3 regions of the Plantactinospora sp. ZYX-F-223 genome follow, and region 3 is predicted to be linked to each of the others. Evidence: riboswitches for the same ligand, from Rfam matches in the RefSeq annotation. Region 3 holds a riboswitch; each other region holds the start of a gene.

Evidence for each region. A riboswitch is a leader RNA that binds a small molecule or an ion and turns the genes downstream of it on or off. The one in region 3 is predicted to bind cyclic di-AMP.
Region 1: linked by a shared signal. The riboswitch ahead of AAH979_RS37520 (C39 family peptidase) and the one ahead of AAH979_RS27505 (C40 family peptidase) in region 3 are both predicted to bind cyclic di-AMP.
Region 2: linked by a shared signal. The riboswitch ahead of AAH979_RS28335 (hypothetical protein) and the one ahead of AAH979_RS27505 (C40 family peptidase) in region 3 are both predicted to bind cyclic di-AMP.

The regions. Positions count from the first base shown of each region.
Region 1 is NZ_JBDJAV010000060.1:31,142-43,891, forward strand. Features, by position in the region: gene AAH979_RS37460 (amino acid transporter) at 1-1,756, shown strand, start outside; gene AAH979_RS37465 (amino acid transporter) at 2,226-4,202, shown strand; gene sigJ (RNA polymerase sigma factor SigJ) at 4,584-5,570, opposite strand; gene wrbA (NAD(P)H:quinone oxidoreductase) at 5,713-6,321, shown strand; gene AAH979_RS37480 (hypothetical protein) at 6,433-6,708, opposite strand; gene AAH979_RS37485 (hypothetical protein) at 6,689-6,850, shown strand; gene AAH979_RS37490 (DUF6153 family protein) at 6,927-7,403, shown strand; gene AAH979_RS37495 (DUF305 domain-containing protein) at 7,502-8,149, shown strand; partial or broken gene AAH979_RS37500 (metal-sensitive transcriptional regulator) at 8,329-8,662, shown strand; gene AAH979_RS37505 (TetR/AcrR family transcriptional regulator) at 8,756-9,331, opposite strand; gene AAH979_RS37510 (hypothetical protein) at 9,359-9,682, shown strand; gene AAH979_RS37515 (DUF2269 domain-containing protein) at 9,775-10,371, shown strand; cyclic di-AMP (ydaO/yuaA leader) riboswitch at 10,534-10,677, shown strand; gene AAH979_RS37520 (C39 family peptidase) at 10,683-11,468, shown strand; gene AAH979_RS37525 (NADP-dependent oxidoreductase) at 11,828-12,750, opposite strand, start outside.
Region 2 is NZ_JBDJAV010000031.1:66,256-79,005, forward strand. Features, by position in the region: gene AAH979_RS28325 (FtsX-like permease family protein) at 1-643, shown strand, start outside; gene AAH979_RS28330 (cation diffusion facilitator family transporter) at 795-1,709, shown strand; cyclic di-AMP (ydaO/yuaA leader) riboswitch at 1,959-2,086, shown strand; gene AAH979_RS28335 (hypothetical protein) at 2,192-3,196, shown strand; gene AAH979_RS28340 (cellulose-binding domain-containing protein) at 3,308-4,549, opposite strand; gene AAH979_RS28345 (YnfA family protein) at 4,839-5,171, shown strand; gene AAH979_RS28350 (hypothetical protein) at 5,339-5,917, shown strand; gene AAH979_RS28355 (SRPBCC family protein) at 5,805-6,257, opposite strand; gene AAH979_RS28360 (PfkB family carbohydrate kinase) at 6,393-7,373, shown strand; gene AAH979_RS28365 (5'/3'-nucleotidase SurE) at 7,370-8,197, shown strand; gene AAH979_RS28370 (STAS domain-containing protein) at 8,246-8,617, opposite strand; gene AAH979_RS28375 (hypothetical protein) at 9,068-9,211, shown strand; gene AAH979_RS28380 (hypothetical protein) at 9,387-9,806, shown strand; gene AAH979_RS28385 (cellulose binding domain-containing protein) at 9,923-12,637, opposite strand.
Region 3 is NZ_JBDJAV010000030.1:2,987-8,496, reverse strand. Features, by position in the region: gene AAH979_RS27510 (peptidoglycan recognition family protein) at 1-1,631, opposite strand, end outside; cyclic di-AMP (ydaO/yuaA leader) riboswitch at 1,898-2,038, shown strand; gene AAH979_RS27505 (C40 family peptidase) at 2,051-3,091, shown strand; gene dcd (dCTP deaminase) at 3,245-3,823, opposite strand; gene AAH979_RS27495 (pyridoxamine 5'-phosphate oxidase family protein) at 3,924-4,496, shown strand; gene AAH979_RS27490 (zinc metalloprotease) at 4,498-5,484, opposite strand.

The DNA of each region.
Region 1 (12,750 bases), on a different contig from region 3:
GCTCGCCGCCGGCGTGGTCTCCCCGGTCGCCACGCTGGTCCTGGTGGCGCTGACCCTGCTCGGCGCCCTGCCCGTGTACCGCCGGGTGGCCCGGGAGAGCCCGCACGGGCAGGGGTCGATCGCAATGCTGGAGCACCTCCTACCGCGCTGGAGAGGCAAGCTGCTGGTACTGGCGCTGCTCGGCTTCGCCGCCACCGACTTCATCATCACCATCACCTTGTCCGCCGCCGACGCGAGCGCCCACATCCTCGAGAACCCGTACCTGCCCGCGCCGATGCAGGACGCGCAGGTCGGGGTGACGCTGGTGCTGATCGCTGCCCTGGGCGCGGTGTTCCTAAGGGGGTTCAAGGAGGCGATCGGCATCGCGGTCGTCCTGGTCGCGACCTACCTGCTACTCAACGCGATCGTGATCACGGCAACGCTCGGACACCTGTGGAGCCGACCGCACCTGGTCGCCGACTGGCGGCACCTGCTGGTCAACGAACATCCGGACCCGTTCGGGATCCTGGTGGTGGCGCTGCTGGTCTTCCCCCGACTCGCGCTGGGCCTCTCCGGCTTCGAAACCGGAGTGGCGGTCATGCCACTGATTCGGGGACGGGCAGCCGACGACCCGGACCAGCCTGAAGGACGCATCCGCGGCGCCCGGCGGCTGCTGGTCACCGCCGCGGTGATCATGAGCGTCTTCCTGATCACGAGCAGCTTCGTGACCACTGTGCTCATCCCGCATGAGGAGTTCGAGGCGGGCGGGGAGGCCAACGGCCGGGCGCTGGCGTTCCTCGCCCACGCCCACCTCGGCAACGGCTTCGGCACCGTATACGACCTGAGCACCGTGCTGATCCTGTGGTTCGCCGGGGCGTCGGCCATGGCCGGCCTGCTCAACCTCGTCCCGCGCTACCTGCCCCGCTACGGCATGGCACCCGACTGGACCCGGGCGATCCGCCCCCTCGTCATCGTCTTCACCCTGGTGGCGTTCCTGATCACCCTGATCTTCCGCGCCGACGTCACCGCCCAGGGCGGCGCATACGCCACCGGCGTCCTCGTCCTGATCAGCTCGGCCGCGCTCGCTGTCACCCTCTCCGCCCGCCGTCGCCACCAGACCGCCCCGGCGCTCGGGTTCGGGGCCATCACCGTGGTACTCGGGTACACGACCATCGCCAACATCATCGAACGACCCGACGGCGTGCGGATCGCGGTCGTGTTCATCGTGGCGATCATCGCCACCTCGATCCTGTCCCGGACGCTGCGGGCGACCGAGCTACGCGTCACCGACGTGCGCCTCGACGCCCTCGCCCGACAGTTCACCACCGACGTGATCAGGCGTGGCGGCGAGTTACATCTCATCGCGAACGAGCCTCATGAGCGTGACGAGACCGAGTACCGCGAGAAGGAGGCCGAACAACGCGCGCACAACCACATTCCCGTCGGTGAACCGGTGCTGTTCCTGGAGGTGACCGTACGGGACCCGTCCGAGTTCGAATCCGACCTGGTGGTGACCGGCGAGGAACGCTTCGGCTACCGCATCCTGCGGGTCGAGGGCGCCAGCATCGCGAACACCCTCGCCGGCTTCCTCCTACACCTGCGCGACACCACCGGCCGACTACCCCACATCTACTTCGCCTGGACCGAGGGCAACCCCGTGATGTACCTGCTGCGGTACCTCTTCCTCGGCGACGGCGAGATCGCACCACTGACCCGTGAGGTACTACGCCAAGCCGAACCCGATCCCAGCCGCCGGCCACTGGTACACGTCGGATAACCCCGTCGCTGACCTCCCCGACCGCGAGCGGGCACCACCGGCTCCTGGTGTGGGGTCGCCACGGCGTGGCTCGTACCGGCGGGGCCTCGACGGCGCCGGGACATGGCACGGCCGCGCTGGCAGCCCGAAGGCGACCGGCCGCGACCGGCGCCCTTTGCATACCGGACCCCGGGCCGGTTACCGCTGCCAGACGTAGCCCGGCCCGGCCGACAAGCCGACGGCTCGATCCGGTCGCAGGGTAGGTGCCAGCGCCCTGGAAGCAAGGTGTCTGACAGCTCTCATACCCCGGTGCTGGCGATCTTGACGCTTCCTTGACGGCTGTGGTCGTTGACCAGGCCAGCCCACTGCCATAAGCATGGCGAGCCGGTCGAAACGGCTGTCCACGTCGAGGGACCGGCATGTGGCGATGAGCGGGTGCCTCGGGCGGTCCTGGCCGCCGCGGCGGGGGTGCGTGTCCTGGGGAGGACTGATGAGGGTGACCGGCGATCTCGCGGTGCCGGACGTGGTGGAAAGACCCGGCAGCAAGCCGGCGCCGACCGGCCGGTTGACGGGGTGGTTGCTACGGCATCAGGTACAGCCGGTCGGGCCGGCGGCGGGCGAGGCCCACGCCCAGCCGCACACCTGGTGGAAAGTGATGTGCCTGACCGGAGTCGACTACTTCTCCAGCCTGGCCTACGTGCCGGCGATCGCCGCACTGGCGGCCGGGGCGGTGTCACCGTTGGCGACGTTGCTGATCGTGGCGTTGACCCTGCTGGGAATGCTGCCGATGTACCGGCGGGTGACCCGGGAGAGCCCGCACGGCGCCGGCTCGGTCGCGATGCTGGAGAACCTGCTGCCATTCTGGTGGGGCAAGCTGTTCGTACTGGTCCTGCTCGGCTTCGTCGCGACGTCGTGGATCATCACGATCACACTGTCCGCGGCGGACGCCTCCGTGCACGTGGTGGAGAACCCGTACCTACCGGCCGCCCTGCACGGCCACGAGGTAGCGCTGACCGTCGTCCTGCTACTGGTGCTGGGCGGAGTGTTCCTGCTCGGCTTCAGCGAAGCGGTCAGCGTGGCGATCCCGCTGGTCGCGGTCTTCCTCGGAATGAATACGGTGATCATCCTGGCCGGGCTGGTCGAGGTCGTCACCACCCCCGCGGCGCTGTCGGCGTGGACCGACGCGCTCACCACCGACGGCGTCGGAGGTCTGGCCGGGCCGGCCCTGCTGGCGTTCCCGCTGCTGGTGCTGGGCCTGTCCGGGTTCGAGACAGGGGTGAGCATGATGCCGCTGGTCGCCGCGGACGGCACCGACGAACGGCAACGGCTGGAATCCCGGATCCGCAACACCCGCAAACTGCTCACCGCCGCCGCCGTCATCATGAGCGTCTACCTGCTGGCGAGCAGCTTCGTCACCACCGTGCTGATCCCCGCCGACGAGTTCCAGCCCGGCGGTGACGCCAACGGCCGGGCGCTGGCCTGGCTCGCCCACCACCAGCTCGGCGAGGCGTTCGGCACCGTCTACGACATCAGCACCATTCTCATCCTCTGGTTCGCCGGCGCGTCGGCGATGGCCGGCCTGGTCAACATCGTGCCGCGCTACCTGCCGTCGTACGGGATGGCGCCGGAGTGGGGCCGCGCCGTCCGTCCGGTGGTGCTGGTCTACACCGTGATCTGCGTGGCGATCACGATCGCCTTCGGGGCCGACGTCAACGCCCAGGCCGGCGCGTACGCGACCGGGATCCTTGCGATGATGGTCTCCGGCGCCTTCGCGGTCACCGTCTCGGCGGCACGCCGCCGGCAGCGCCTCGGCGTGGCCGGGTTCGGACTGCTCACCGCCGTGCTGCTCTACGCCCTGGCCAGCAACATCGTCGAGAAGCCCGACGGGATCGCGATCTCCGGGGTGTTCATCGCCGGGATCATCGTCGTGTCGCTGATCTCCCGGGTATCCCGCACCACCGAGCTACGGGCCGACCGCATCGAGTTCGACCTGGCCGCCCGCCAGTTCGTCACCGATTCCCTGGCGCACGACGGGGCGCTGAACCTGATCGCAAACCGACGCCAGGTTGGCGACGCCGCCGAGTACGCCGGCAAGGAACGCGAGCAGCGCACCGACAATCCGGTGCCGGGCAGCGCCGACGTGCTGTTCCTAGAGATCGACGTGGTCGACCCGTCGGCCTTCAGTGACACCCTGACCGTGCGGGGTGTCGACGTCGACGGGCACCGGGTTCTGCGTGCGGAGTCCCCGGCCGCGCCGAACGCGATCGCGGCGATCCTGCTCGCCCTGCGTGACACCACTGGTGTCCGACCGCACTGCTACTTCGCCTGGGCCGAAGGCAGCCCCCTGGTGCACATGTTCCGCTACTTCCTCCTCGGCCGCGGCGACACGGCCCCGGTGGTACGCGAAATCATCCGCCGGAACGAACCGGATCCCGGCCGCCGGCCGGGCATCCACGTCGGAAGTTGAACCTGGAAGCGGCTGGTGGGGTCGTTTGTGACAGCGATCGTTAGTTGGCCGGCCTCGCGCTTCTGAGCGGCAGCAGAGTGATACCTCGAGGAACAGCGTGATCGGCACGTTCGCGGCGCGGAACAGCTTCAGTGCGAGCGGGTTCTTCTCCCAGCCGTCGTCGATGGTGATGAAAGCGATTTTCTGCGTCGTGGGGATGCGGCTGAAGAAGCTGGCCGTCCCGTCCTTGGGCAGCGTCACCTTGGTCGGGGCGGGCGCCGGCGGGAACTTGGGGATCCGGCCGCGTAGGTTCGCCGGCAACGCGGCCAGCGCGGGGCCTCGACGGCCGCCGCTTCCGGAGCTGTCAGCCAGTAAACCTTTTTCAACTGGACCGCGCGGCGCTCACGCACCGCGTCCGACCTTGCGGTCCGCCGGACCGCAAGGGGAGGTTGAAAAAGGTTCAGTGGTCCAGGAGCGGAGCTTGTCGGGGTTGAGTACGGCCCAGATGTGGTTGATGCGGTCGTCGGTGACGTCGAACGCCATCACCGACACGGTGACGCCGTCCCGCTGAGCCACCAGTCCGGGTTGACCGTTGACCGTGCACTCCTGGAGCGTTACGCTGGCCGCCACGGCGGGCCGGCCGACGAAGAAGCGGGCAACCTGCTCGGCGCCCTCGACCGGGTGGAGCGCGGCGGTGACCAACCCTCCGCCGTCGCCGGTCGCCGTGGCGTCGGGGGCCAGCAGGCCGATGAGTGCGTCGATGTCCTTGGCCTCCCACGCGCGCTTGAAGGCCCGGACGACGTCTGCACGCCGGGCTGACGAGCCCGGGTCAGGCCGCGGGACGCGGATGCGCCGGCGGGCCGACGCGGCGAGCTGGCGGCATGCCGCCGGGCTACGGCCGACGATCGCGGCCACGTCGGCGAAGGGGTAGCCGAAGACGTCGTGCAGGATGAACGCGACCCGCTCGGCAGGGGTCATCGCGTCGAGTACGACCAGGAAGGCCATGCTGACCGACTCGTCGAGGGTGACCCGGTCGGCCGGGTCGAGGCCGCCGCCGGACCGCCCGCTGATCCACTCCGCCCGGTCAGGCAGCGGCTCCGGGATCCATTCGCCCACGTAACGCTCGCGCCTGATCCGCGCCGAGCGGAGCAGGTCCAGGCAGATACGGCTGGCAACGGTCGTCAGCCAGGCGCCGGGAGAGTCGATGTCCTCCTGCTGCCGGGGGGACATGGCGTACCAGCGGGCGTAGGTCTCCTGTACGACGTCCTCCGCGTCGGCCAGGGAGCCCAGCAGCCGGTACGCGAGGTTGGTCAGCCGACGCCGCTCGCCGACGATCGCGCTCAGGCTCGGGTCGGGCCGACCGGGTCCCGGCTCGGACGGGTTGGTCATGGGTTTCACCGGCTCCTTCAGACGATCTGGCTCACCTCTCACGACGAACCGTCGCCCCGAATTGTGAGGTCCGCACGTCGCCTCACATCTCGTCGGGCTGTCTCGTCGTACCGGTCAGAACCGCACAGGAAGGAAACCGATCGTGGAACCCGTGCACGTCGCGATCATCTACTACAGCTCCACCGGCACCATACACACGTTGGCGCAAGCCGCCGCCGGAGGCGCCGAGAAGGCCGGCGCCACCGTGCGACTGCGCAAGGTCGCCGAAACCGCCCCGCCGGAGGCGGTCAGCGCCAGGCCGGAGTGGGACCGACACCTGAAGGACACCGCCGACATCGCCGAGGCCAGCCACGACGATCTGGATTGGGCTGACGCGGTGCTGTTCGGCACTCCCACCCGCTACGGCAACCCGGCCAGCCAGCTGCGCGCATTCATTGACACCACGGGCCCGCTGTGGTTCCAGGGCAAGCTCGCCGACAAGGTGTACTCGGCCTTCACCTCCTCCAGCACCGCTCACGGCGGACAGGAGTCCACCCTCTTGGCGCTGGCGAACACGTTCTGCCACTGGGGCGGCATCATCGTGCCCCCCGGCTACACCGACCCCATCCAGTTCCAGTCCGGCAACCCCTACGGCACCTCCCACGTGGTCGGCGACGGCCCGCCTGGTGAGGTGATCCTGCAGGCGGCCCGCCACCAGGCCCGCCGGGTCGTCGACATCGCCGCCTGCCTCAAGGCCGGCCGCGCCGCCTGATCGCGCGCAGGACACCGATGGCGCCGGTCGCGGCGCGGGCGGGGTCCCGGCGGTGGGTGCGAGGGAAGGGTGTTGACGATCGGTTCGTGACGGCAGACCGCGACACCCTTCTCACCGCGCGGCACGTGAAGATCGACGACTGGCTCGGCGGCACACAAGGCCGAGGGTGGCGGCGTCCAGACCGTCGTCGCCGACGACCCGCGGGACGCCGGCCAGATTGACCTGGTCCAGCACCTGCGGCAGGAAGCCGACAGGTTCCGTCGCGGCGACTTCACCGACCCCGCGAGCATCCACGGCGGCCGTTTTCCCGGACTCGCCGTCCTCCGCGACAGCGCCGGGAAGATCACTATCGAGTATGAGGAGACCGGTGACGATCGCCCGGATCACCTACACCACCAGCGACCCGGCGATCGTCACCGCCCTGCACGCCTGGTTCGACGCCCAGGTCAGCGACCATGGCGTACACGCGACGCCCGCAGCGCCCTCGCCGACGACGCCCGCGCCGGCTACGACATCGACTTACCGTTGACCACAGCGATCCCCGTATCGAGTGGTGGTTGCGACAGCCGGCACGCCGGAATTCCCCGCTGGCTACGATGACCATGATGGCAGCCATGACCCGACACCAGCTCGGCCGCGTACTTGCGGCGGGCCTGTCATCGGTTCGGCTGCTTGCCCTGCTCGGCGCCCTCGTCGGCGTGATCGTCATGCACCAGCTCGCCGGGACGGTTGCACCCGGCGGTCATCATCACCACGATTCGGGCGGGCCGGGGCCCGACGTGGCGGTGGCCCAGGCGATGACGCCCGGGGATGTGGGGCAGGCGGTGGTCGACCGCGGAGCCCAGGCATGCCCGCCGGAACACCCATGTCCCACGACTCCGCATGGACATCCCGGACAGGTGTGCCAGTTCACCTCCCAGGGCCACGGACTGGCCGCCCCGGCACCGGCTCTGACCCCGGCACCCAGCGTCTTTCAATCCATCACGCCAGCGCTGTCACCGCTAACGGCGGCGAATGACGCGGCGGACGGCAGCGGCTGCGGCCCTCCGTCACTGACCGCGTTGTCCATCTGGCGAATCTAGGCCGACTCCCTGCCGGTACCGATCCGCCCGCTGCGGGCGGGTCGGCCGGACACGCCTGCCTTCGATCTTTCGTTCTCGTTACAGGGAGTCACTTCGTCATGCGCACCAACCGACACGTTTTCCGGCTCGCTGGGCTGGTCGTGGCCACCCTCGTGCCGGTGGCCCTTGCCGCCGGCTGCGGCGGCGCCTCGCACGGAGGCGGCCACGGCGACGATCAGGCCGCCGCCACCGCCAGCCCCACTGGTACCGCGTCCGCCACCGTGGCGTACAACCAGGCGGACATCGCGTTCGCTCAGGGGATGGTTCCGCACCACCAGCAGGCGGTGCAGATGGCTGAGCTCGGCGAAGCCAGGGCCAGCGGCCCGAAGGTCAAGGAACTCGCCGCGAAGATCAAGGCGGCGCAGCAGCCCGAGATCGAGCAGATGACGGCCATGCTGCGAGACTGGGGCGTGCCCATGCCGTCGCCGTCGAGTGGCGGGCATGGCACGCACGGCGGCAGCCCCACCGGGGCGATGCCGGGAATGATGTCCGAGCAGGACATGGCCTCGCTGGAGAAGGCTGACGGCGGCGAGTTCGACCGCATGTTCCTGGAGATGATGATCCAGCATCACCAGGGAGCGGTGCAGATGTCCGACACCGAACTGCAGCAGGGCCAAAACCCGGCCGCGAAGGACCTGGCCGCGAAGATCAAGGCGGATCAGACCGCGGAGATCGGCCAGATGCGGAGCATGCTCAGCGGTAAGTAGCTGATCAGTGAACCTTTTTCAACCTGGACCGCGCGACGCTCACGCACCGCGTCCGACCTTGCGGTCCGCCGGACCGCAAGGGGAGGTTGAAAAAGGTTCAGTGGCGGGTGGGCCGGGTGTACCCGGCCCACCCGCCCGGCTTGTTCTCCGGACAACGTCACCCCGGATCGGGCAGCGAGGTGCACGTCGACCGGAAGAGCCCGCCGACGCCGTGGACCGGGGGACCCGCGTCGCGGACCGCCAGCCCAGCGCGGAACTCACGCGTTCGCGATGCCCTAGCCGGCGGTGGTGACAGCGGCTCGAATCCCGAGAAGATGGTCGACGACGACCGCTATTGCATCGACGTGCTCACCCAGATCTCCGCGATCCAGGCGGCACTGGACAAAGGTGGCCCTCGGCCTGCTCGACGGCCACGCCCGGCACTGTATGCGCGAAGGCGTCGTCGAGGACCGCACGGAGGAGATGGCCGCGGAGATGATGGCCGCAGTGGGACACCTGATCAGGCGGAGCTGACTCGGTACCAACCGTGGCGGAGACCTGTCCGCGCCGCACGACCTCAAATCGCAGGGCAGCCGTACGGCCCGAATCACCGGTCGCCTCGGTGGTTCACGCCGGCGGCCGTAACCCCGTCAAGGTGACGGTGACCAGGCGCGTCACCGCCGCCTCGGACGGCAGGCCGCCGGCTGCGGTGAGCGCGCCCAGACAGTAGGCCGCGAGCTCCTCTGGCGCGACATCTCCGCGAACGTCGCCTACGGCGGCGGCCTCGGCACACAGGTCCCGGACCAGATCGTGGAGCTCGCGCTGGGCCTGTGCGAGTTGTTCTCCGCGATGCAACACCGCGGAAAGATCACCGCCGTGCCGCCCACGCTCGTGGACGATGCGCGCGTAGTGCTCCAGCACCGCGCTGAGCTGCTCGCCGGGCCGGCCGGGCTGGTTGCGGCGCTCGGCGAGCTGGTCGAGGTGCCCGGCCACGTGTCGCTCGTGCCACGCCCGCAGGATCGCCTCGACGTCCGGGAAGTACTTGTACAGCGTCGCCCGCCCGATGCCGGCCTTCTCCGCGACCTGCGACATCGTCACCGACAGCGGCCCGTGCGCGGCCGCCAGCGACCAGGTCGCGTCCAGAATCGCGTCGCGGACATCGCGCCGGTGCGCCTCGATCGTCTCGTTCCACAGTCTAGGCACGTCACCAGGATACACCATGACGATCCGATGACGATCTGGCTTGACAGCGACAGTCTGTCTCGTAAAACTGGGGTCGAATCCGGATCACGACAAACTCGTCCCTGCCTCGGAGAACCCATGCCTGACTCACCTGGCCACGCCGCCCTCGATCCCGGCACCAGCCGCGCAGCCACCCCAGCCTGGGTGAAAGTGTTCGGTATCGGCATCGGTGCGCTGGTGCTGCTGCTCCTCCTCGGGATGTTCGCCGGCGGTGGCCACGGCCCCAGCCGTCACCTGCCCACCGGTGACACCCCCACCTCCGGCGTGCCCGGCACATCCGGCGGTCACATGCCGCCCGAGGGCGGCCATTGAACCTTTTTCAACCTGGACCGCGCGACGCTCACGCACCGCGTCCGACCTTGCGGTCCGCCGGACCGCAAGGGGAGGTTGAAAAAGGTTCATTGATGATGGGTCCCCGCCTGCGCCGGTTCGCGCTTACCGCGCATGTCACGTTCTCCGTCGGCTGGCTCGGCGCCGTCCTGGTCTTCGTCGTCCTCGCCGCCGTCGGGCTAGCCAACCAGGACACGCAGCTGGTACGAGCCGCCTACCTGGCGATGGAACCGGTCACCTGGTACGCCCTCGTGCCCCTGAGCATCGCCTCGCTCGTGACCGGAATCGTCCAGGCATCAGGCACCAGTTGGGGCCTCACCCGACACTACTGGGTTCTGTTCAAACTCATCCTGAACATCCTGGCCACCGCCGTCCTGCTGATGTACACGCAGACAGTCGGCCACATCGCGCAAGCGGCCACCGACCCGGCGTTGCCGGGAAACGACCTGCGTGGCTTGGGAACCTCGCCGCTGCTTCACGGGACCGCCGCGCTGCTGCTTCTGCTCGTCACCACCATCCTGTCCGTGTACAAGCCGCGCGGCGCTATCTCGTACCGGACGGACCGACGCCGCATGCGACGAGGAGCACTCGCGCTTCGACAGCGGCCTACCCAAGCCGTGCAGACGGTCGACCGCCTTCACGGCCGGTATCACCGGAGGACCCGTTCGTGACGTTTTCCAACATCCTTTACGTCGCTGCGTATACCTGGCCGGGAACGCACGCGATGTGAGTGCGGTGGCTCACATGATTGGGTGAGCGTTTGGCATCCCTGATCGGCTCCTCGTAGCCTCGGCGCCGCCTGATTCGGTTGTCAGTCATTGACCAATGGCGTCGAATCGGGCCCGCCTAATCGCTTTCAGCGAGCCGGGGACCCATCGCATCTTGGGGTGAATCCGTAGGCCAAGAGGCCAGGTAGGGCATCCTCTTTCCCCGCCCGAACCCGTCAGCTAACCCGGTCGGCGGCATGGGAAGGAGACCATGCATGCTCGAAGAACCACCGCGTAGCCTGTTCCGACCTGGCGCCCTTCGCCGGGCACAGAGGCTGGGCCTATTGTCCGCCGCCGTCGTGACAGCCGCGACAGCCGCGACAGCCGGAGCCCTGCTCAACCAACCGCCAGAGGGAACCTCCAGCGGCGCCACAGCGCAGTCACTTGTTCCGGCCGCCGCCGACCCGGACACCGGGGCGTCGACCGGTCCTGAATCCCGTTCGGTGGCACCTGCCGACGAGCCGTCACAACCGGCGCAGCCCGATGCTCCCGCAGAAAAAGTGCTCGACGCGTCCTTCGAGTATCAGCCCAACTTCTACTACTGCGGGCCCGCCGCGGTGCGTAACGCACTCAGCGCTCGTGGAATCGATGTGAGCCAGGACCAGCTTGCCCGGGGCCTGCGAACCACGGTCAACGGCACTGACTCCGCCGAGGACACGACTCGTGTGCTCAACGAGATGGTCGGAAGCAACTGGTACCGCACCCGGATGATTCCGGGGCAGGACGCGACACCCGCGCAGATGGATCGACTCCAGGCCGACGTGGTGCGGGCGACCAGCAACGGCTACGCCATCGTGGCGAACATCGCCGGCGGCGCCACCGATGCCGACGGGACGTGGCATGACTTCCCGGGCGGGCACTACATCGCACTCGTCGGCTACAGCGACGACGGGCGCATGGTGAAGGTGTCGGACTCATCGGGGATGTTCGGTCCGGCCAGCTACTGGATGAGCACAATCAACATGGCGAACTGGATCGGAACCCGCGGCTACTCCGCCTGATCACCCCACCCTTCGGCCCAAAGACGAGGTCGACGGGCAAGCTGCCGGTGGCCGGTGCAACCGCTGGCCTACCGGCAGCGTCGCCGCGACAGTGGCTACCACCTGTTCCTGAAGGCACGCCGGAATCTGCCTCTGGCGCCCCGCTGGACGCCTGTGTGGCAGCCGGGGCGGTTGCAGGTGGGGCGTTGTTGTCGGCGGGCGGGGCTGCCGTCGCGGCCTGTCACCTTCGGCGAACTGGGCCACCACGACCCGCCAGCACACCCCGCCCGATGGGAGGGCTTCCGGTAGGCCGCGTCGACCCCGGCTGGTGTCCCGCCACCGGGACGCGATCCCGGTCTGGTGCCGTGGCGACCGACTCGTCAACCTGATAACTCGATGACGAGTCGGCCCCGGACGCCGCCGGCCGCCAGGAGCCGATGGGCTTGCGCCGCATGCTCCGGCGGGAAGGTGTCGGCGACTCGGAGGCTGAGCCGTCCTTCGTCGGCGAGCCGGCGGAGCAGGTCGAGTTTGTCGCGTCGCCCGTCGTAGTCGTGCACGTAGGCGTAGACGAGGGTCACGCCGCGCGTCGCGGCCGCCCGCTCGAACGCCGGGTGGTCCGGCACGCCGCGTACGTAGGCCAGGGAGCCGCCGCGGCGGATCGCCGTGAGCAGCGGGGCGCCGATGATCGCGGTGTCGACGACCGCGTCGACACCGTCGGTGGTGAGCGCGCGGAAGCAATCGGCGACCCCAGGCCCGCGGGCGACGGTGCGGTCGGCGCCCAGCGACGCGACGAGGTCGGCGTCTTGTGGGGCGGCGTCGGCCAGCACGCGGTGCCCGGCGGCCTTGGCCAGTTGTACGGCGTAGCCGCCGACCGCCCCGGCCGCGCCGGTGACGGCGAGGGTGCTGCCCGGGGTCAGGCGTAGCTGGTCAAGGGCATGCAGGGCGGTGAGCCCGTTCATCGGGAGCGTGGCCGCCTCGGCGTGACTCGCCCCGGCCGGTGCCGGGACGACCCACGACTCGGGAAGCACGACCCATTCGGCGTACCCGCCGCCGGCCGGGCGGGTGGGGTTGACCATTGCCATCACGCGGTCGCCGATAGCGAGGCGGCGGTTGGTGCCGGAGCCGATCTCGTCGATGGTGCCGGCGACGTCCAGGCCGGGGATGACCGGTTCCGTTCCGCGTTGCCGGATAGGCGTCACGCCGGCCCGGATCAGGGTGTCGGCGGGGTTGACGGCCGCGGCGCGTACCCGGATCCGGACCTCGCCCGGTCCGGCGTGCGGAGTCGGCCGCTCGACGACCTCCA
Region 2 (12,750 bases), on a different contig from region 3:
GCTGACCGTGGTGGCGGTCTACGACGACAGCCCGGTCGACGGTGCCGCCCTGGTCCCCTGGGCGTCGTTCGTCGCCGCGTACGGCCCCGGGGAGCCGGACCGGCTGCTGGTCGACCTCGCTCCGGGGGTGTCGACGGCGGCCGGCCGGCAGGCGCTGGACGCGGCCCTGGCCGACCAACCGGCGGTCCGGGTACGCGGTCTCGCCGACCAGGCGGACGCGCTGTCCCGCACCCTCGACGAGCTGCTGGGGATCTTCGCGGCCCTGCTCGGCATGTCGGTGCTGATCGCCGTGCTGGGCATCGGCAACACGCTCGCGCTCTCGGTCGTCGAGCGCCGCCGGGAGTCGGCGACGGTCCGGGCGCTGGGCCTGTCCCGCCGGCAACTGGCGACCATGCTGCTGACCGAGGCGGGCCTGGCCGGTGCGGTCGGGGCGCTGTCCGGGATCACTCTCGGGCTCGGCCTCGGCTGGACGGCGGCGATGGGCCTGATCAGCAGCTACGGGCACGGGCTGCCGGCCGTACCCGTCGGGCAGCTCGCCCTCTGCGCCGCGCTGGCCGCCTCGGCGGCGGTGCTGGCCAGCCTGCTGCCGGCCCGCCGGGCCGCCCGGGCCCCGATCGTCGCCACCCTCGGCGACGACGGGTGAGCCGGGCACGCCCGTCCGTCGTTCTCCGGTAGGGACGGGTCACCGTCGTTCTCTGGTAGGACGGGTCACCGATTCCGCACAGGACGGGTTCCCGCCGCCGCCCGGCCGGCAGTATCGACGGCGGGGGCGACCACGGCGGAAGGAGGGGGCGTTGGGGGCCGGGCACGACCACGGGGGGCAGTTGACCCGGGCGGCGGAACGGCACCGGGGACGGCTCTGGGCCGCCTTCGGGCTGCTCGCCGTCCTGATGGTGGTCGAGACGGTCGCCGCGCTGGTCACCGGCTCGCTCGCGCTGCTCTCCGACGCCGGGCACATGTTCACCGACGTGCTCGGGATCGGGATGGCGCTGGCCGCGATCACGGCGGCCCGGCGGGCGGCCGGCGACCCGCAGCGGACCTTCGGGCTCTACCGCCTGGAGGTGCTGGCCGCGCTGGCCAACGCGGTACTGCTGTTCGGGGTGGCGCTCTACGTGCTGGTCGAGGCGGTACGCCGGTTCGACGACCCGCCCCGGGTCGCGGCCGGTCCGATGCTGCTGGTGGCCGTGCTCGGCCTGCTGGCCAACGCCGCCGCGTTCGGCCTGCTCCGGGCCGGGGCGCGGGAGAGCATCAACGTGCGCGGCGCCTACCTCGAAGTGCTCGCGGACCTGCTCAACTCGGTAGGCGTGATCGTCGCCGCTGTGGTGATCATCCTGACCGGCTGGCGCTGGGCCGATCCGATCGTGGCCCTGGCGGTCGGGCTGTTCATCCTGCCCCGCACCTGGCGGCTCGGCCGGACCGCCGTACGCATCCTGGTGCAGGCCGCGCCCGAGCACCTCGACGTGGCCGCCGTACGCGCCCGGCTGGCCGGCGTACCCGGGGTCTGCGACGTACACGACCTGCACGTCTGGACCCTCACCTCCGGCATGGAGGTGGCCTCGGCGCACCTGAGGCTGGACAGCGACGCGGAGGTCGGTACCGTACTCGCCGCGGCCCGGTCGGCGTTGCGCGAGGACTTCCACATCTCGCACGCCACCCTCCAGGTCGAGCCGAACACCGCCCCCGGGGGCTGCGGGCCCACCGACTGGTGACCGGTCGCGACGCTGCGTCACAGCGCGGCCGGCCGGAAACTGTCGGAATTCCGCCTCAGCAGACGTCGAGGCTCACCGATAGTTAGCGGCATCTTAAGTTTCGACCCGGTGCTTGAGGTTTTTGTCCGGATACATCCTTGCGAAGTAGGAGAATCGCGAATCTAACTCCGGCAACGCCACGTATCCCCGGGCGGCAACTGCCGGTAGGCTCGGCTCCGGTCTCCGCCGGGCGGCGCCCTCCGGCGCCTGCGGAGGCCGTCGCCTAATCGCACACGCGAGCCGGGGAACCACGTACCAGGGGTGCATCCGCTCCAGCGGTAGGGATCTTCCGTCCCGAACCCGTCAGCTAACCCGGTCGGCGGCTGACGGAAGGACATTGTCATATGCCGTTCCTGGCACCCACCCGACAGGCTCCGGCGTCCGCGCGGAGAGCCACGAGACCGCCCCGGAAGGCCGCGACGACCGTGGCCGTCGCCCTGGGCATGGTCCTCGCGGCACTCGGCGGCGCACCCGCCGCCGCGGCACCGGAGTACGCGACCCCCGGGACGCTGGCCGCGGCACCCGGCGGGGACGACATCGACGGAGGCACCGACAGCCTGCGCGAGCAGCTCCAGGCCGCCAGCAAGGGCTACCTGACCGCCAAGAACAGGTTGGCCAACTCCGTCAAGCGGCAGAATGAACTGAACCAGCAGCTCGCCGCGCTGCGTACCGAGGTGGCGACCCGGAGCGAACGGGTCGCCGAGATGGCCGACATGGCGTACCGGACCGGTCGGCTCGGGCAGGTCTCCGCCCTGCTCAACAGCGGTTCTCCGACCAGTCTGGTGGACCGGGCCGCCGCACTCGACACCATCTCGGCGAACGAGAGCCGGGAGTTGCGCGGGTTGCGGGAGAGCCTGGACAAGGAGACCCAGGCCAAGGCGGCGCTCGACAAGGAGGTCGGCGAGCAGCGCAAGCAGGTCGAGGTGATGGAGACCCGCAAGAAGCAGGCCGAACGGGCCTTGGCGGCGGCGAACAACAGCGGCGGCGCCGGCTCGGGGATCAGCGGCAGCGGCGGCGGGTCGGCGCGACCGGCACCCCGCAATCCCGACGGCTCCTTCCCCGACGAGTCGTGCAGTCTCGACGACCCGACCACCAGCGGCTGCATCACCGCGCGGACGCTGCACGCGCTGAAGCAGGCCCAGGCGGCCGGCTTCACCCGGTTCGTCTCCTGCTTCCGCAGTGGTGGCAGCGGCGAGCATCCGAAGGGGCAGGCGTGCGACTTCGCCGCCCAGCGGAACGGGTTCGGCGGGGTGGCGACCGGCGGCGACCGGACGTACGGCAACAACCTGGCGGCGTACTTCGTGCGAAACGCCGATCGACTGGGCGTGCTGTACGTGATCTGGTTCAAGCAGATCTGGCTGCCGAGCAGCGGTTGGAAGACGTACAACGGGGGCAACGGTGACCCGTCCAGCGACCACACCAACCACGTGCACCTGTCGATGAACTGATCGACCGCACCTGAGGCACCGATCGCGGACCGCCGGCACCGCCCGCCACCCCTGGGCAGTGCCGGCGGTTCTCGGTTCGCACCCGGCCGGAACCCCGACCGGGTGCACCGGTCAGCAGCCGATCCGGGTCGAGCCGAGCGCCACGTCGTCGAACCAGAGCGTGTCGGCGCCCTCGCCGTAGCTCTCCCAGCCCAGCCGCAGGTCGGTGAGGCTCGGCCGCCAGTTGGCCCGGTTGTACCACTGTCCGTCGACGTCGTGTGTGGGCGTACCGTCGGCGGTCAGCCCGGTCACCGCGGTGCCGTTGACCCAGGTGGAGAGCCGGCCCTGCGCGCCGTCCACCATGAACTCCAGGCAGGTCCACTGGTTGACCGGCAGCGGCGCGCTGAGCGCGACACCGTTCGGGCTCTGCTCCGGGAGGGTGGCGTCGTCCGAGGCCCGGTTCCACTGTAGGGCGGCGTTCTGGCCGCCCATCCGCAGGTCACGGTTGCCGTCGTTGGCGTCCCGCATGGCCAGGAAGGTCACGTGCGAGGTCGGCAGCGCGGTGGTGTGCCGGACCCAGAGCCGGGCGTAGCGGACCGCCCCGACGGCGCCGAGGTCCCGGGTGGAGCCGACGAAGACGTGGTTGCAGTAGCCGACGGCGCCGTTGATGCGTACCGACCGGGTGCCCTGGTGCGCGACCGAGGTGTCGATGCTGGCGGTGCCGCTGCCCGAGCAGTCCGGATAGCTGACGCTCCAGTCGCCGGAGGGCGCCGTGCCGGTCTGGTTCTCGAAGCCGTCGCAGAGCACCGCCGTACCGCAGCCGCTCGGCGGCGGGGTGGTCGGCGGGACCGTCGGCGGCGGGGTGACCGTCGGCGGGACGCTGGTGGGCGGAGTCGTCGGCGGCCTGGTCGTCGGCGGCGCCGTCGTGGGCGGAGTGGTCGGCTCGGCACCGTTGCACGGCTCGCCGTTGAGGGTGAACCCGGTCGGTGCCGCCGAACTGGCGGCATAGCTGCCCTGCACGCCGAACTCGGTGGAGCCACCGGCCGGCAGCGACCCGTTCCAGGCCACGTTCCGGGCGGTCACGGTCGCGCCGGACTGGCTGACCTGGGCGTTCCAACTGTTGGTGATCCGCTGGTCGCCACCGTAGGTCCAGGTCACGGTCCAGCCGTTGACCGGGGTGTCCCCGGCGGTCACCCGGATTGCGGCGGTGAAGCCACCGGTCCACTGGTTGGCCGTGTAGTCGACCAGGCAGCCGGCGGCGGCCCGCGCGGTCGGCGTCAACCCGGTGCCGAGCACGGCGACGCTGCTCGCGGCGATCGCGGTCACCGTGGCCAGGGCCAGGGAGACGCGACGGTACGGTGCGGAGATCCGCATGGGAGTTCCTCTCGGACGACTGCCGGCCCCGTCGCCGCCCCTGGCGCGTGCCGGCAGTGCTGTTACGACGACGAGTGGCCGGCGCGCGCGGCGCGTACCGCCCTCGTTGGACTCCCGTGACCAGCTCCCATGATCATCGATCCCCCACGACACCCGGCCAGCCCGTACCGGTCGCGTGACGGCGCCGACCAAGCTTAGAGACAACCATCGATACGAGCAACCGGCGCGCCCGCCCGCCCGGCCGGGCTCCCCCGTCAACTCAGGCACTCCGGCCAGCGACAATGACCGGGTGACGATCGCGCGCTCGCTGCTGCTGTTCCTGCTCGCCGCCGTCGCCGAGATCGGCGGGGCGTGGCTGGTCTGGCAGGGCGTACGCGAGAATCGGGGCCTGCTCTTCGTCGCCGCCGGCATGCTGGCACTGGCCGGGTACGGCTTCGTGGCGGCGTTCCAGCCCGATCCGCACTTCGGTCGGGTGCTCGCCGCGTACGGGGGCGTCTTCGTGGCCGGCTCGCTCGGCTGGGCCGTACTGGTGGACCGGTTCCGCCCGGACCGCTACGACCTGGCCGGCGCCGCCGTCTGCCTCGTCGGGGTAGCCATCATCATGTACGCCCCCCGCGGCTGACCCACCCTCGGCGTTTCACGATCAGCGAGCCCGCACCGGGTCGATCGGTCGATCGGCTTCCGGGCGGTCGCGCGCCGGGACGCGACCGCCCGTACGTCGAGTTGCGTACCCGGGCCGTCCACATCCGCACGACGCCACGGCGCGGTTCCGCCGGCACCATCACTGGCATGACGCTCTCTCCGCCCTGGCGAAAAGCCCTCCTCACCCTGCACGTGGTCACCGCGGTCGGCTGGTTGGGGGTCGACGTGGTGCTGCTGACCCTCGGCGTGGCCGGGGCGCGCGGCTCCGACCCGGACGTGGTCTATCCGGTGATGGCCCTGGTCGGGCAGGCCGTCTTCGTGCCGCTGAGCGTGCTCGCCTGGCTGGTCGGAGTCGCCAGCGCGCTGCTCACGCCCTGGGGCCTGGTCAGGCACCGGTGGGTGCTGGTCAAGATGGTGATCACCACCGTGATGCTCGGCGCGGTGCTCTTCGCCCTGCTGCCGAACCTCCAGGCCGCCGAACTCGGTGCGGCGACTCCACCGGATGCCCGGCAGGGCCTACTCGCGGCACCGATCGTCTCCAGCACCTTGTTGGTGATCGCCACGGTGCTCTCCACCTACAAGCCGTGGGGCCGGATCGGCCGGGCAGGTGCGGTCAGGACCGGGCAGCGGCCAGCGCGGCCGGCAGCCGGGTCGCGAGGTCCAGGTGCGCGGCCCGGGCCTGCCGGAACGCGTACCGAAACAGCGGTGCGGGTGCCGACAGGGTGATCTCGACGTCGACGCGTACCAGCCCGTCGGCCTCGCGGGTCAGCCGGGTCTGGTTCCGCACCGTGGTACGCGGCCACTGCCGGGCCACCATTTCCAGCTCGTCGGCCGCCAACCGGAGCAGGTCGGCCCGGTAGGTGACCTGGAACCGGAACGGTCCCCAGCGCAGCCGGTCGGTGACCAGGTCGCTGCGCAGCACTCCGGGCCCGGCCGGACGGGGGCGCACCCGCACGATCAACGGATGCAACTCGCCCTGCCGTCGCACGTCGCCGAGCAGCCGCAGCGCGTCGGCCGGCTCGCAGCGCGCGTGCACCCGGTATCGGAAAGATCCGGTACGCGGCACCCTCTGAGTGTAGGAGCCGGGAGGACCCGGCGCACCGGGTGGCAGACGAGCACGCGCGGCGGGTGGTCCCTCGTGCGGCTGACCAGCGAGGGCCCGGAGCTGCATGGATAGCGGCTAACAGGGTACCTAACGGGCATGAGCGGACATGTCATGGTCTTTGCCCCTGATCCGCAGTTGACGGTCACCATCGACCAGCCCGCCAACGAGACCGAGCTCCACCTGCACCCCGGCGGCCAGGGGGTGTGGCAGGCCCGCATGATCAAGTGCCTGGGCGTGCCCGTGGTGCTCTGCGCCGGGCTCGGCGGGGAGATCGGACAGGTGCTCGAACCGCTGCTGGCCGGCGAGGGAGTCGACCTCCGGGCGATCCACCGCGAGTCCAGCAGCGGCGGCTACGTGCACGACCGGCGGCGGGACGGCAAGCGCCACGAGATCGCCTCGGTGCCGGGCCATCCGCTCGCCCGGCACGAACTGGACGAGCTCTACAACCTCGCGCTGAGCGAGGGGCTGGGCGCCGAGGTCAGCATCCTCAGCGGTCCCGGCCACCCGTCCCTGGTCGCACCGGAGATCTACCGCCGGCTCGCCGCCGACCTCGGTCACAACGGCAGCCGGGTGGTCGCCGACCTCTCCGGTCCGCACCTGGCGGCCGTACTGGACAGCGGCGTGTCGGTACTCAAGGTCAGCCACGAGGAACTGCTCCGGGACGGCCTGGCCGCCGACGACGGCGAGGCGGAGCTGATCCGGGTGATCCAGGCGCTGCACGCCCAGGGGGCCGAGTCGGTGGTGGTCAGCCGGGCCGAGGAGCCGGCCCTGGTACTGGTCGACGGCGAGGTGGCCCAACTCGACATGCCCCGGCTGGAGGTGGCGGACCCGCGCGGTGCCGGCGACTCGATGACCGCCGGGGTGGCGGCGGTGCTGGCCCGGGGCGGCGACATCCGGCTCGCGGTCCGGACCGGAGCGGCGGCGGGCGCGCTGAACGTCACCCGGCACGGGCTCGGCACCGGTCGGCCGGACGCGATCGCCGGCCTGGTCGACCGGGTGAAACTGGCACCGATGCGGGTGGACCGGCAGGATCGGCTGACCCCCGACGAGCTGGCGCACCGGACGACGACGTCATGACGATCCGGGTACTGGTCACCAACGACGACGGCATCGCGGCTCCCGGGCTGCGCTGGCTGGCGCGTACGGCGGTGCAGCGCGGGCTGGACGTGGTGGTGGCCGCCCCGAGCGAGGAGGCCAGCGGCGCGAGCGCCGCGATGAGCGCGGTGGAGCGGGACGGCCGGGTGGTCGTCGAGGAGCACCCGATCGAGGAGCTGCCCGGCGTCCCGGCGTACGGGGTGGCCGGCTCGCCGGCGCTGATCACGCTGATCGCCCTGCACGGGGCGTTCGGGCCGGCACCATCGGCGGTGCTCTCCGGGATCAACCGGGGCGCGAACGCCGGCCGTGCGGTCCTGCACTCCGGCACGGTCGGTGCGGCGTTCACCGCCGCCGCGAACGGCTGCCACGGGCTGGCGGTCTCCCTGGACGTACTCTCCGTGCACGAGGCGAGCACCGGCAGCGGCGGCGCGGCAGTGGCCGTCCCCCGACCGGACCGGGACGAGCGGCGGCACTGGGCGACGGCGGCCCGGGTGGCGCTGGACCTGCTGCCCCGGTTGACCGCGGGACCGGTGGAGAGCGTGCTGAACGTGAACTCCCCCGACCTGCCGTACGAGCGGCTGCGCGGGATACGCCGAGGCACCCTGGCCGGGTTCGGACAGGTGCAGATGACGGTCGCCGAAGCCGGCAAGGGTTTCGTGCGTACCGCCCTGGAGGAATCCGGCCAGTACGTCGAGCCGGGCACGGACGTGGCCTGGCTGGCGGAGGGTTACGCCTCGGTGACGGCGATCCGGGCGGTCACCGAGGCGTCCGATGTGGATCTGTCCGGACTGGACGATCCGCGGTAAGGGGTGGGATTCCCGGTCCGCGATGATCAGACCGCGGGCCGGGGACGGTCAGGCGCCGGGGACCTTGACCTCCTCGGCGGCGGCCGCGGCGCCCGCGAAGTAGGGCTCCGGCGCGCCGAAGAGGCCGAGGAGCCCGGTGACCCAGAGCTGCCGGTGGACGAACCGGCTCGGTTCGGTGACCACGAGCTTGACGCCGCTGACCTCTGCGGTCTGGAAGCCGGCGACCATGGCGCTGATGCCGACGGAGTCGATGAAGCTGACCAGTCGCATGTTGAGCTCGATCCTGGACGGTCGCCCCTTGGTCAGAACTCCGGCGATCGCCTCACGAACCTCGTACGCCGTATCGACGTCGATTTCTCCACGAGGGGCGATCTCCACAACTCCACCAGGCAAGACCGACTTGACGATCGACAGGCTCACGCGAGCACCTCCACTCGCCCATGTCCGGGCGCCTAATCAGTACGCGGGCCGCGACCGAGAGTATTCCTCTCACGGCCCCGATCGCCACCCTTCCGGACGGGCAATCTATTCAACGAGCCGACAAACCTACCCGGTAACGGGGCAAACTACGCTAAATTTTCCTGCGCCGCCGGCTTCCGCACTTCCACCGTCACGCCCTCAGCGTAGCCGTGCCGCAGGTCGGAGCGGGCCACCGGTGCACTGTGTCGTACCTCGCCCGGCGCCGCTGCCCGCCGGTACCCGAATCCCTGTCGCCTATGCGACAGCCCGGCGGGCTGGACGAGGCCGGTGGGACCGCTGGGGCCGCTGGGGCCGGTGTCGCTCGGCGGGGCGGTTGTGCCGGGGAGCACCTAGCATGAGGTGATCCGTCCGTCTCGGGACGGGCGACCCAGGCTCGGGAAGGGACACCTGATGCTGAGGAAGCTGATCGGACTGGCTGGGGTCGGCGCGCTGCTGGCACTGGTACTCGCCTGCGGGTTCGGCGACGGAGGTGATGACGACGACGGTGACGACGACGATTTCGCCCAGCGCGCCCCCGTCGTCCTGCTCGGCTGACCACCTGCGGCACACCGGCACGAGATCCGACGGGTTCCGGCAGACTTCGGGAGGTGATCCCGGGTTTGCCAGGAAAGACGCCTGGGCACCTCCCGAAGTAGCAACCCGCAACCGCGCCGAACAGACGCCTCTGTCCGAAGTGGCCGCTTCGTTCGGCAACCGAGGAGGTAGCACGATGCTCGGAACGAACCTGCTGAAACATCAGAGCAAGCCCGAGCGGATCGCCGACCAGGCGTGGGAACACCTGACCGGCGCGATCAACTCGGCCGGCGAATCGGTGAAGTACACCGCCCGCTCGGCGCGGCGGACCGGCTCCCACCTCACCAGCCATGCCGGCGACCGGGTGGGTGCCGTGACCGACGAGGCCCGGGTGCGGGCCAGCCGGGCGTACGACGCCCTCGCCGGCCGCCGGCCGGGACTTCCCTGGGCGTGGCTGATCGGGGCGGGCCTGGTCGGCGCCGCCCTGGCCTGGGCCGCCTCCTCCGCGTCCCGGGCCGCGCTGGCCCGGGCCGAGAAGGAACTGCCCGCCAGCGACGGACTGGAGTTCGTGGACGTCGACCGGGCCAACTCACCGTTCCGGGTCGACACCACCTGATCCCCGCGGACCCGCCCGGCCGGTCGGGCGGGTCCGCGGAAGCCGGGGCCCGGTGCGTTCCCGCGCCGGGTCCCGCACGTGCGGGCCCGGCCCCTGGTCAGTCCCACGCGGCTTGGTCAGCTCCGCGCGCAGCTCACCGGTGCCGGTACGGCGTTCGCCCCGGTCCAACTGCCGAGGAAGCCGAACGTGGTGGAGGCGTTCGGTGCCAGGTTGCCGTTGTACGACACGTTCCGCACCGAAACCGACGAACCGGACTGGGTGTGCGCACCTCCCCAGATCTGGCTGATCGCCTGTCCGTTCCCGAAGGTCCAGCCCACCGTCCAGCCGGTCATCGCCGACGTGCCGGTGTTCCGCACGGTCACCTCGGCCTGGAAGCCACCCTGCCACGAGCCGGTCACCCGGTAGGCGGCCGTACACGCCCCGCTCGGCGGCGGCGTGCTGCTCGGGGTGGCCGTAGGCGGGCGGGTGGTCGGAGTCGCCGTCGGCGGCCGGGTGGTCGGGGTGGCGGTGGGCGGGTGGGAGGGGCCGCCGAGCCGGTCCGCGACCAGGATGCCCCGGCCGTTGGTGCCGAGGTAGACCCGGCCGTAGACCCTCGGGTCACCGGTCAGCGCCTCGCCCATGTTGCCGTACTGGTGCTGGTCGTCGTTGATCCGCACCCAGGCGCCACCGGCGTCGTCCGACCGGTACACCCCGCGGACGCCGTCGACGGTGGCGACCGCGAAGACCGCCGGGTACGTCTGCCCGGGCGCCGCCCGGCCGAACCCGACGTTTACCGCACTGCTCACGTTCGGCTGCTTCGTGAAGCTCGCTCCGGAGTCGGTGGACCGGAAGATCCCGGTCTCGCCGGCCAGCCAGATGTCCCCCTCGGCCCCGGCCACCGCCTTGAACTTCGCCCCGCCGCTCGGCAGCCCGGTGGCGGCGGTGGCGGCGAAGCTCTGGCCGCCGTCGGTGCTGAGGTAGAACCGGCCGGCCGAGTAGCCGTAGAACGTGTTCGGGTTCACCCGGTCGGCCTCGACGGTCGCGTTCGCCGGGATCCCGCTGGACTGGCCCCACGAGTTGCCGTACCCGACCGAGTAGACCACCTGCGCTCCGGAGTCGCCGGGCGCCCAGACGAACCGGCTGCCGTTGGCGGCCACCGCGACGGTGCCGCCGCTGTTGATCCCGCCCGGCTCCTGGGCCTGGAACCAGTTCGCCCCACCGTCGGTGGAGAAGGCGACGTGGCTGTCGTTCGGCCGGTCGGCGTCGGTGAAGTTGCCGGCCCGGACCATGACGCTCGGGTTCAGCTCGGCGAAGTCCAGGCTGGTGGTGCTGGTGAAGACCGGCTGGGTGAACATCGTCGCCGGTACGGCGTCCAGGCTGGTGTGCCGGAAACCGCCGACATCGCCGAGCCCGCTGACCAGCGGGGCGCCCGACGGCGGGCTGACCAGGTCGAGCACGGCCGTCTCCTCCAGTCCCCGCACCATCGGCCGGATGGTGACCGTGCCGCCGCTGTCCCAGTTGCGCAGGTTGGTGGTGCCGTAGATGGTGGCGCCGGTGCCGTACATCAGCCGGTTGCCGTCGAACGGGTCGATCTCCACCGACTCGTTCATCCAGCCGAGCTTCGGGGTCTCCTCCGGCGGGGACGGGTTGGCGCCGAAGGTCAGCCACGGCACCGAGCTGATGTCCATGGTGTAGCGCTTGGTCCGGTTCGGGTACGCCCCGAAGTCCCAGATCCGGGTCCAGGTCGCGCCGCCGTCCGTACTCCGGAAGAAGATCGCGTCCGGCCACCAGGAGATCTGCGTCGCCACCATGATGGTGTTCGGGTTCTGCCGGTCGATGGTCAACCCGCTGTACCCGTAGTACGCGTCGGCGCTGCTGGACGGGACCGGGCTGATCTGCGTCCACGCCCCGGTGGCCCGGTTGAACTTCCAGACGTCGCCCTTGCCGCCGTCGTACGGGCCGCCGGTGTCGCTGGTGGCGATGTAGAGGAAGCCGCCGACCGGGTCGACGACACCCTTGTGCGCCAGATAGCCGGTGGGCTGGCCCGCGATCCGCTCCCAGCTCGTACCGCCGTTGGTGCTCCGGTAGACCGGGTTGGACTTGTCCGCGACCCCGACGTAGATGGTCTGGGTGGTGTTGCCGGCGGTGCCGGTGCTGGAGTCGAAGCTCACCCAGGTCACGCCCTGGTTCTGGTTCAGGTAGCCGTTCGGGTCGGACGGGTCCTGGGCGTAGTTGCCGGCGTTCGGGAAGTTGCTCACCTTCGCCCAGGTGGCGCCGTGGTCGGTGCTGCGCCAGAGCCCGTTGCCGCCCTCGGCGCCGTAGTAGACGATGCTGTTCCGGTTCGGGTCGACGGCGAGCCGCTCACCCTGGCCCCGGCCCGGCATGTTGCCGCCCACCTTGAACGGCAACTGGTACGCCTGCCAGGTGTTGCCCTTGTCCGTGGAACGCAGGATCGCGCCGTTGTTCGGATCCCAGTCGTTGGTGTACATCCCGACCGCCGCGTAGACCCGGTTGGTCTGCACCGGGTCGGTGGCGATGCTGAGCACGCCGTTCCAGCCCCAGCGGTCCCAGCCGACCCAGTCCAGCAACGGGGTCCAGCTCTGGCTGGACTGCTCCCAGCGGTAGGCGCCGCCGATGTCGGTGCGGGCATAGATCAGGTTCCGCTCGGTGGGGTTGAAGACGATGCCGGGGACGAAGCCGCCGCCGTCGATCCGGACGTTCTGCCACGAGTACGGCTCGGCCGCCGCGGCCGAGGCTGGTGCCGCGGAGGGGCTGACGGCGACCTGGGCCACCACGGCCACCACGCCGGCGGCCAGTACCGCCGCGAGGGTACTGGCGAGACTTCTACGCATGTACGGCTCCCTGGGTCAAAGAGCTTGCGCTGGCCGGCGCGGCCGGGGGTTGGCACGCCGGGGGGACGGACGAACCGCCGGCGCGGCGGGCGTTCCGAGGCGGACGCCGGAGA
Region 3 (5,510 bases):
CCCCTCGGGTTGTGGAACCACGCCTTCTGCCCGAGATACCAGATCGCCGTCCAGTCGCCCTGCCGGCCGGCGAGCGCGTAGGTCTGCCCGGCCGAGGCCCGGGCACCGTGGTCGGAGATGTGCATGGTGTTCGGGGTGCCGTCCGGGCGCAGCGCGATGTCGTTCACCAGCGGCGCGTCGGCGGCTGGCGCGGTACGCAGGATCACCGACGACGATCCCCGGGCCGGGCACGGCACCCCGGCGGTCTCGCAGCCGGTGAAGGCCGGCCGGTTGGTGGCGAAGTCCGGGTCGATGGTGACCAGGCCGGCGGCCGGGATGCCGACGCCCCGGAACGGCGCCTTGAGCAGGTCGAAGTAGTGCGACCAGTCCCAGTACGGGCCCGGGTCCCAGTGCATGCCGCGCACGTTCGCCGGCAGGATGCCCGGGACGTTGTCGTGCCCGATGACGTGGTCGCGGTCCAGCGGGATGTCGTACCGGTCGGCGAGGTAGCGGACGAGTTTGGCCGAGGTCCGGTACATCGCCTCGGTGTACCAGGTGCCCTGGGCGGCGAAGCCCTCGTGTTCGAGGCCGATCGCCTTGGCGTTGACGTACCAGTTGCCGGCGTGCCAGGCCACGTCCTTGCCCTTCACGTGCTGCGCGATGTGCCCGTCCGCCGAGCGGAGCGTGTACTGCCAGCTCACGTAGGTCGGGTCCTGCACCAGCCGCAGCGTGGTGTCGTAGCTGCCCTCGGTGTCGTGGATGACGATGTACTCGATCTTCTGCCGGCCCGGCCGGTCGGAGAGGTCGTGGTTGCCGTAGTCGCCGTCCCCGAACGCCTGGTAGGGGGCCGGGATCCACTCGCAGGAGATGTCGCGCGGGCACTCCAGCCCGTCCGGGCGGGGCGTGCCGGGCAGGCCGAGCCGGTCCAACCAGGAGCGCTGCGGTGCGATCCCGGGGCGGCCGGGCAGGGTGATCCGATGGCCGTCGTCGGTGGTCCGGGTGGCGCCCTCGGCGAGGGTCCGGTACACCTCGTCGGCGAAGGCCGCCGCGGCGTCCGCGCGGTCGCTGCCGGCGTACCGGGCCACCGCGCCGTACCAGGCCGCCGGGTCGCTGGCCGGGCCTGTCGGCGCGGCCAGCGCCTGCTGGTACGACGCCAGCAGCGCCGCCCCGCCCCGGATGTTCGCCGCCGGTTCGGCGCGGAGTAGGTGTTCGTCGACCCCGGTCAGCGCGGCGGCGGCGTCCAGGGTCTGCCCGCCGGGCGGTGCGTCGCCGGTCCGGTCGGCGTACGGGCCGGCCGGTCCGGTCACCGGTCGGGCGGGTCGGGCGTCGTCACCGCGCCGGTCCTCGCCGTGCTCGGGGTGTTCCGGCTCGGCGGCCAGCCCGGCGACGTCGGTCAGGTGCATCGGGCCGTACCCGCCGCTGGTGCTCGGCGTGCCGGCGTTCGTGTCCCAGCGAGATTCCAGATAGGAGACGCCGAGCAGCACGCTCTCGGGTACGCCGAACTCGGCCGCCGCGGCGGCGTACTCCTGTTGCCGGGTGTCGGGGGATGTGACGGTGGCTGGCGCGGGGCTGGCCGGCAGCAGCGCGGCGGCGCCGACGACCGCGGCCCCGATCGCGATTCTCCTGCTCAGCGGGTGTCTGGTGGGAAGCATCGAACCTCCATGAGCCGGGGGTGGGCCTGAAGATCACCCTCCACCCGGGACCGGTGCCCGTCAATACCTGCCGACAAAGCTCGTCGCTATGCAGAAAACTTTCACCGACACGCAGCGTGTTCGGCGTGTCCCAGTGGCTCCCACCGTCAGCGACCGGTCCGATACCTAACGAATCGACTCAGATCACGGGGTTGCGTTTGGATAACACCCTTCTCTAGTGTTGGGGACCGTCGAGCCGACGGCAGGCCGCCTAGCCGGGCGGCGACGTCTCGACACCGCCGAATCGTCACACTCAGCGAACCGGGGACCCGAGCTTCATGGGGTGAATCCGCGTCTCACGCGGTAGGGCGACAATCTTCCCGCCCGAACCCGTCAGCTAACCCGGTAGGCGGGCTACGGAAGAAGGAGTACGGACCCCGGTGGCTCCCCCTGCCCCGTCGCGGTCGCCATCCCTCCGGTCGGCATCCACCGACGCCGGGAACGCGAAACCGCGCCCTCGAAGGTCCATTCTCGCCATCGCGCTCACCGCACTGGCCAGCGCCGCGGTGTTGCTCACCGGCACGACGCCGGCGCTCGCCGAACCGTCGGTGGCCGAGATCGAGCAGCAGATCGACACCGCCTGGCGCAAGCTGGAGCCGGTCGTCGAGAAGCACAACGCCACCCGGCAGGACCTGGCCGCGAAGAAGAAGCAGGCCGCCGCCCTGCAGAAGAAGATCGCCCCGCTCCAGTCGCAGATCGACGCCGCGATGAACCGGGTGAGCGACTTCGCGGTGCAGGCGTACAAGGGTGACAAGGCCTCGGCGGTCAACGCTCTGCTCACCTCGAAGTCGCCGACCGCGCTGGTCGGCCAGCTCTCGGTGCTCGACCAGTTCGCGCGGCAGCAGCAGCGCGAGGTGCAGGCGGTCGTCGACCTCAAGGACAAGTACGCCTCCCAGAAGGCTCCGCTGGACCGGCTGGTCAGCCAGTTGACCAAGACCGAGAAAGAGCTGGCGGCGAAGAAGAAGGAGATCGACGCCGAGGTCGAGCGGTTGCAGAAGCTGCGGATCCAGGCGTACGGGAACGGCTCGGCCGGCCCGCTGCGGCCCGCACCCTGCCCGGCCACCTACCCCGGAGGTGCGGCCGGCAAGGCGGTCAAGTTCGCCTGTGCCCAGATCGGCAAGCCGTACAAGTGGGGTGCCGAAGGCCCCGGCTCGTACGACTGCTCTGGCCTGACCCTGGCGGCCTGGAACCAGGGCGGCGTATCGCTGCCGCACAACGCCCGGGCGCAGCGCAGCCAGACGGCCAGCATCAGCCGCTCCGCGCTACGCCCCGGTGACCTGGTCTTCTACTACGCCGACCTCAGCCACGTCGGCATGTACGTCGGCGACGGCTGGATCGTGCACGCCTCCCGGGCCGGCGAACCGATCAAGATGAAGCGGATGGACGACGGCGAGATCCACAGCTTCGGCAGACCCGGCTGACGCCTGTCGGACCGAGTCAACGGCAGAACCCCCGTCGCGCAGCTCAGCTGCGGCGGGGGTTCTTGCCGTTCGGTCCTGGTTCGCGTTCCAGCTTCCGGTCGGGCCCGGTCCGGGCCGTTCGGTGCCGGCGTGCTGCCGCTGTCGACCGCAGCGTCAGCGGGTGGGCCAGGTGCGCCAGTTCTGCCAGGAGCGGCTCGGGGTGGGGCCGCGCTGCCCCTGGTAGCGCGAGCCGTAGACGGCCGACCCGTACGGGTGGGCGGACGGCGACGAGAGCCGGAAGATGCAGAGCTGACCGATCTTCATCCCGGGCCAGAGCCGGATCGGCAGGTTGGCCACGTTCGACAGCTCCAGCGTGACGTGCCCGGAGAAGCCGGGGTCGATGAAGCCCGCGGTCGAGTGGGTGAGCAGGCCGAGCCGGCCTAGACTCGATTTTCCTTCGAGTCTTCCCGCCAACTGGTCGCCGAGGGAGATCACCTCCAGCGTGGAGGCGAGCACGAACTCACCCGGGTGCAGCACGAACGGCTCGCCGTCCGGCACGTCGACCAGCGAGGTCAGGTCGTCCTGCTGCACCGCCGGGTCGATGTGCGTGTAGAGGTGGTTGTTGAAGACCCGGAAGAGCCGGTCCAGGCGTACGTCGATGCTCGACGGCTGCACCAGCGCGGGCTCGAACGGCTCGAGCGCGAGCGTGCCCGCCTTGATCTCGATCACTAGGTCGTGGTCGGAGAGCAGCACCGGATCACCTTAGCGAGTCGTGCGAAGTCGACGGGCCGCGACCTCGCCGATGGGTGGGATCGGGGTAGGTGATCGAACATGTGTTCGATAGAATGTACCCATGGCATCCTGGTCCGAATTCGCCTCTGACGAGCCCCGACTCGCCGACGCGATCCGCGTCCTCATCCAGCAGTACGGCCCGGGTCTCGGCTACCTGGCGACCGTGCGCGCCGACGGTGGGCCGCGCGTGCACCCGGTGTCCCCGGTCATCACCGACGAGGGACTCTTCTGTTTCGTCGTCGACTCTCCGAAGCGGCGCGACCTCGAACGGGACGGGCGCTACGCGCTGCACTCGTTCCCTCCCGAGGACAGCGACGACGAGGCGTACGTCGCCGGCCGGGCCCGACCGGTGACCGACCAGGCGCGGGTGGACCAGCTCGCCGGCAACCTGCGGGCCGCACCGCAGGTCGACTGGCGGCTCTTCGAGTTCACCGTCGACGTGGCGATGGTCGCCCGGCACGGCAGCAACGGCGCCACGCCGCTCGCCGCCGGAGACCGGTCCGAGCGTCCCGCCGTGCAGGTCTGGCTCGACCCGGCCGGCGCGGCCGGCGGTCCCGAGGGCAGTGCCGCCGCCGCGCCAAAGCGACGCGGCCGGCGCCGGGCCGTCGAAGAGGCGCCGGTCCCGGCGTCCTGACCTACGGCTCGCGGAACGCCTTCCACGCCCTGAGCATCCGGAGCGCCTGCCCAAAGGTGAACTCGTACATGCAGGCGTCGACCGAGTAGTCCATGAAGTTGTGGATCGGGTCGAGGCCCGGCCTCGTCGTGCAGGTGTCCCGTCGCTGCGGGCAGCCGAAGCCCGGCTCCGCCTCGGCGGGCGTGTCGAAGACGTGATCGCCTCGACCCGCGCAGCCCTCCTGGAAGGTGTGGTAGAGGTTCAGCCAGTGTCCGATCTCGTGGGTGGCGGTGTCGCCCGCGTTGTACGGCGCCGCCGTGCCGCCCGGCAGCGACTCGGCGAGTACCACCACCCCGTCGTGCGGGTCGAATTCGCGCTTCGGAAAGGACGCCCAGCCGAGCAGTTCGTCGTCCAGTAGTCCGGTGTAGACGTTCAGGGTGTGCTTGCCGCCGACCCGCAGCGCACGCTTCATCTGCGCCTCCGCCGGGCTCTCCGGCACGATCGGATACCAGGCCGGGTTCACCACCCGGTTCACCTTCCTCAGCCTGAAGTGGAACGGCGTCCAGGCCCCACCGGTACGCCCGCCGAACGAGTCGTTCAACACCTTCAGTTGGGCGTTGATCAGTGACAGTGGGATGTCCCCGTCGGCCCGGGTCCGCCGCTCGCTGATCACGTGGAACACCACGTTGACGGTGATCCTGAGCCTCGCCGATATGCCAAGCGGTGCCACCCCGACCCGTTGTGCGTACGCCGAGTCCACCGCACGATCCAGTTCGGCGGCCTCGGTCGGAGTCAGCTCGTTCGGCTCGGTGGTGTGCGCCGCTCCGGGCCGCACTTTCCCATTTGGATGAGCCTCGGTCGTCTCGACGCAGCCCGGTCCGCCGGACCCTCCGGCCGAGCCCGGGGGTGCCGCCACGACCGGACCGGGTCCGAGCAGCAGGACGAGAAAGATGCTCGCCATGCCGGTCATGCCGGAACGCGACGACGGTCGCAGTCCACGAAACGCCATTGCCAACACCCTTTGCATCCGGAGAG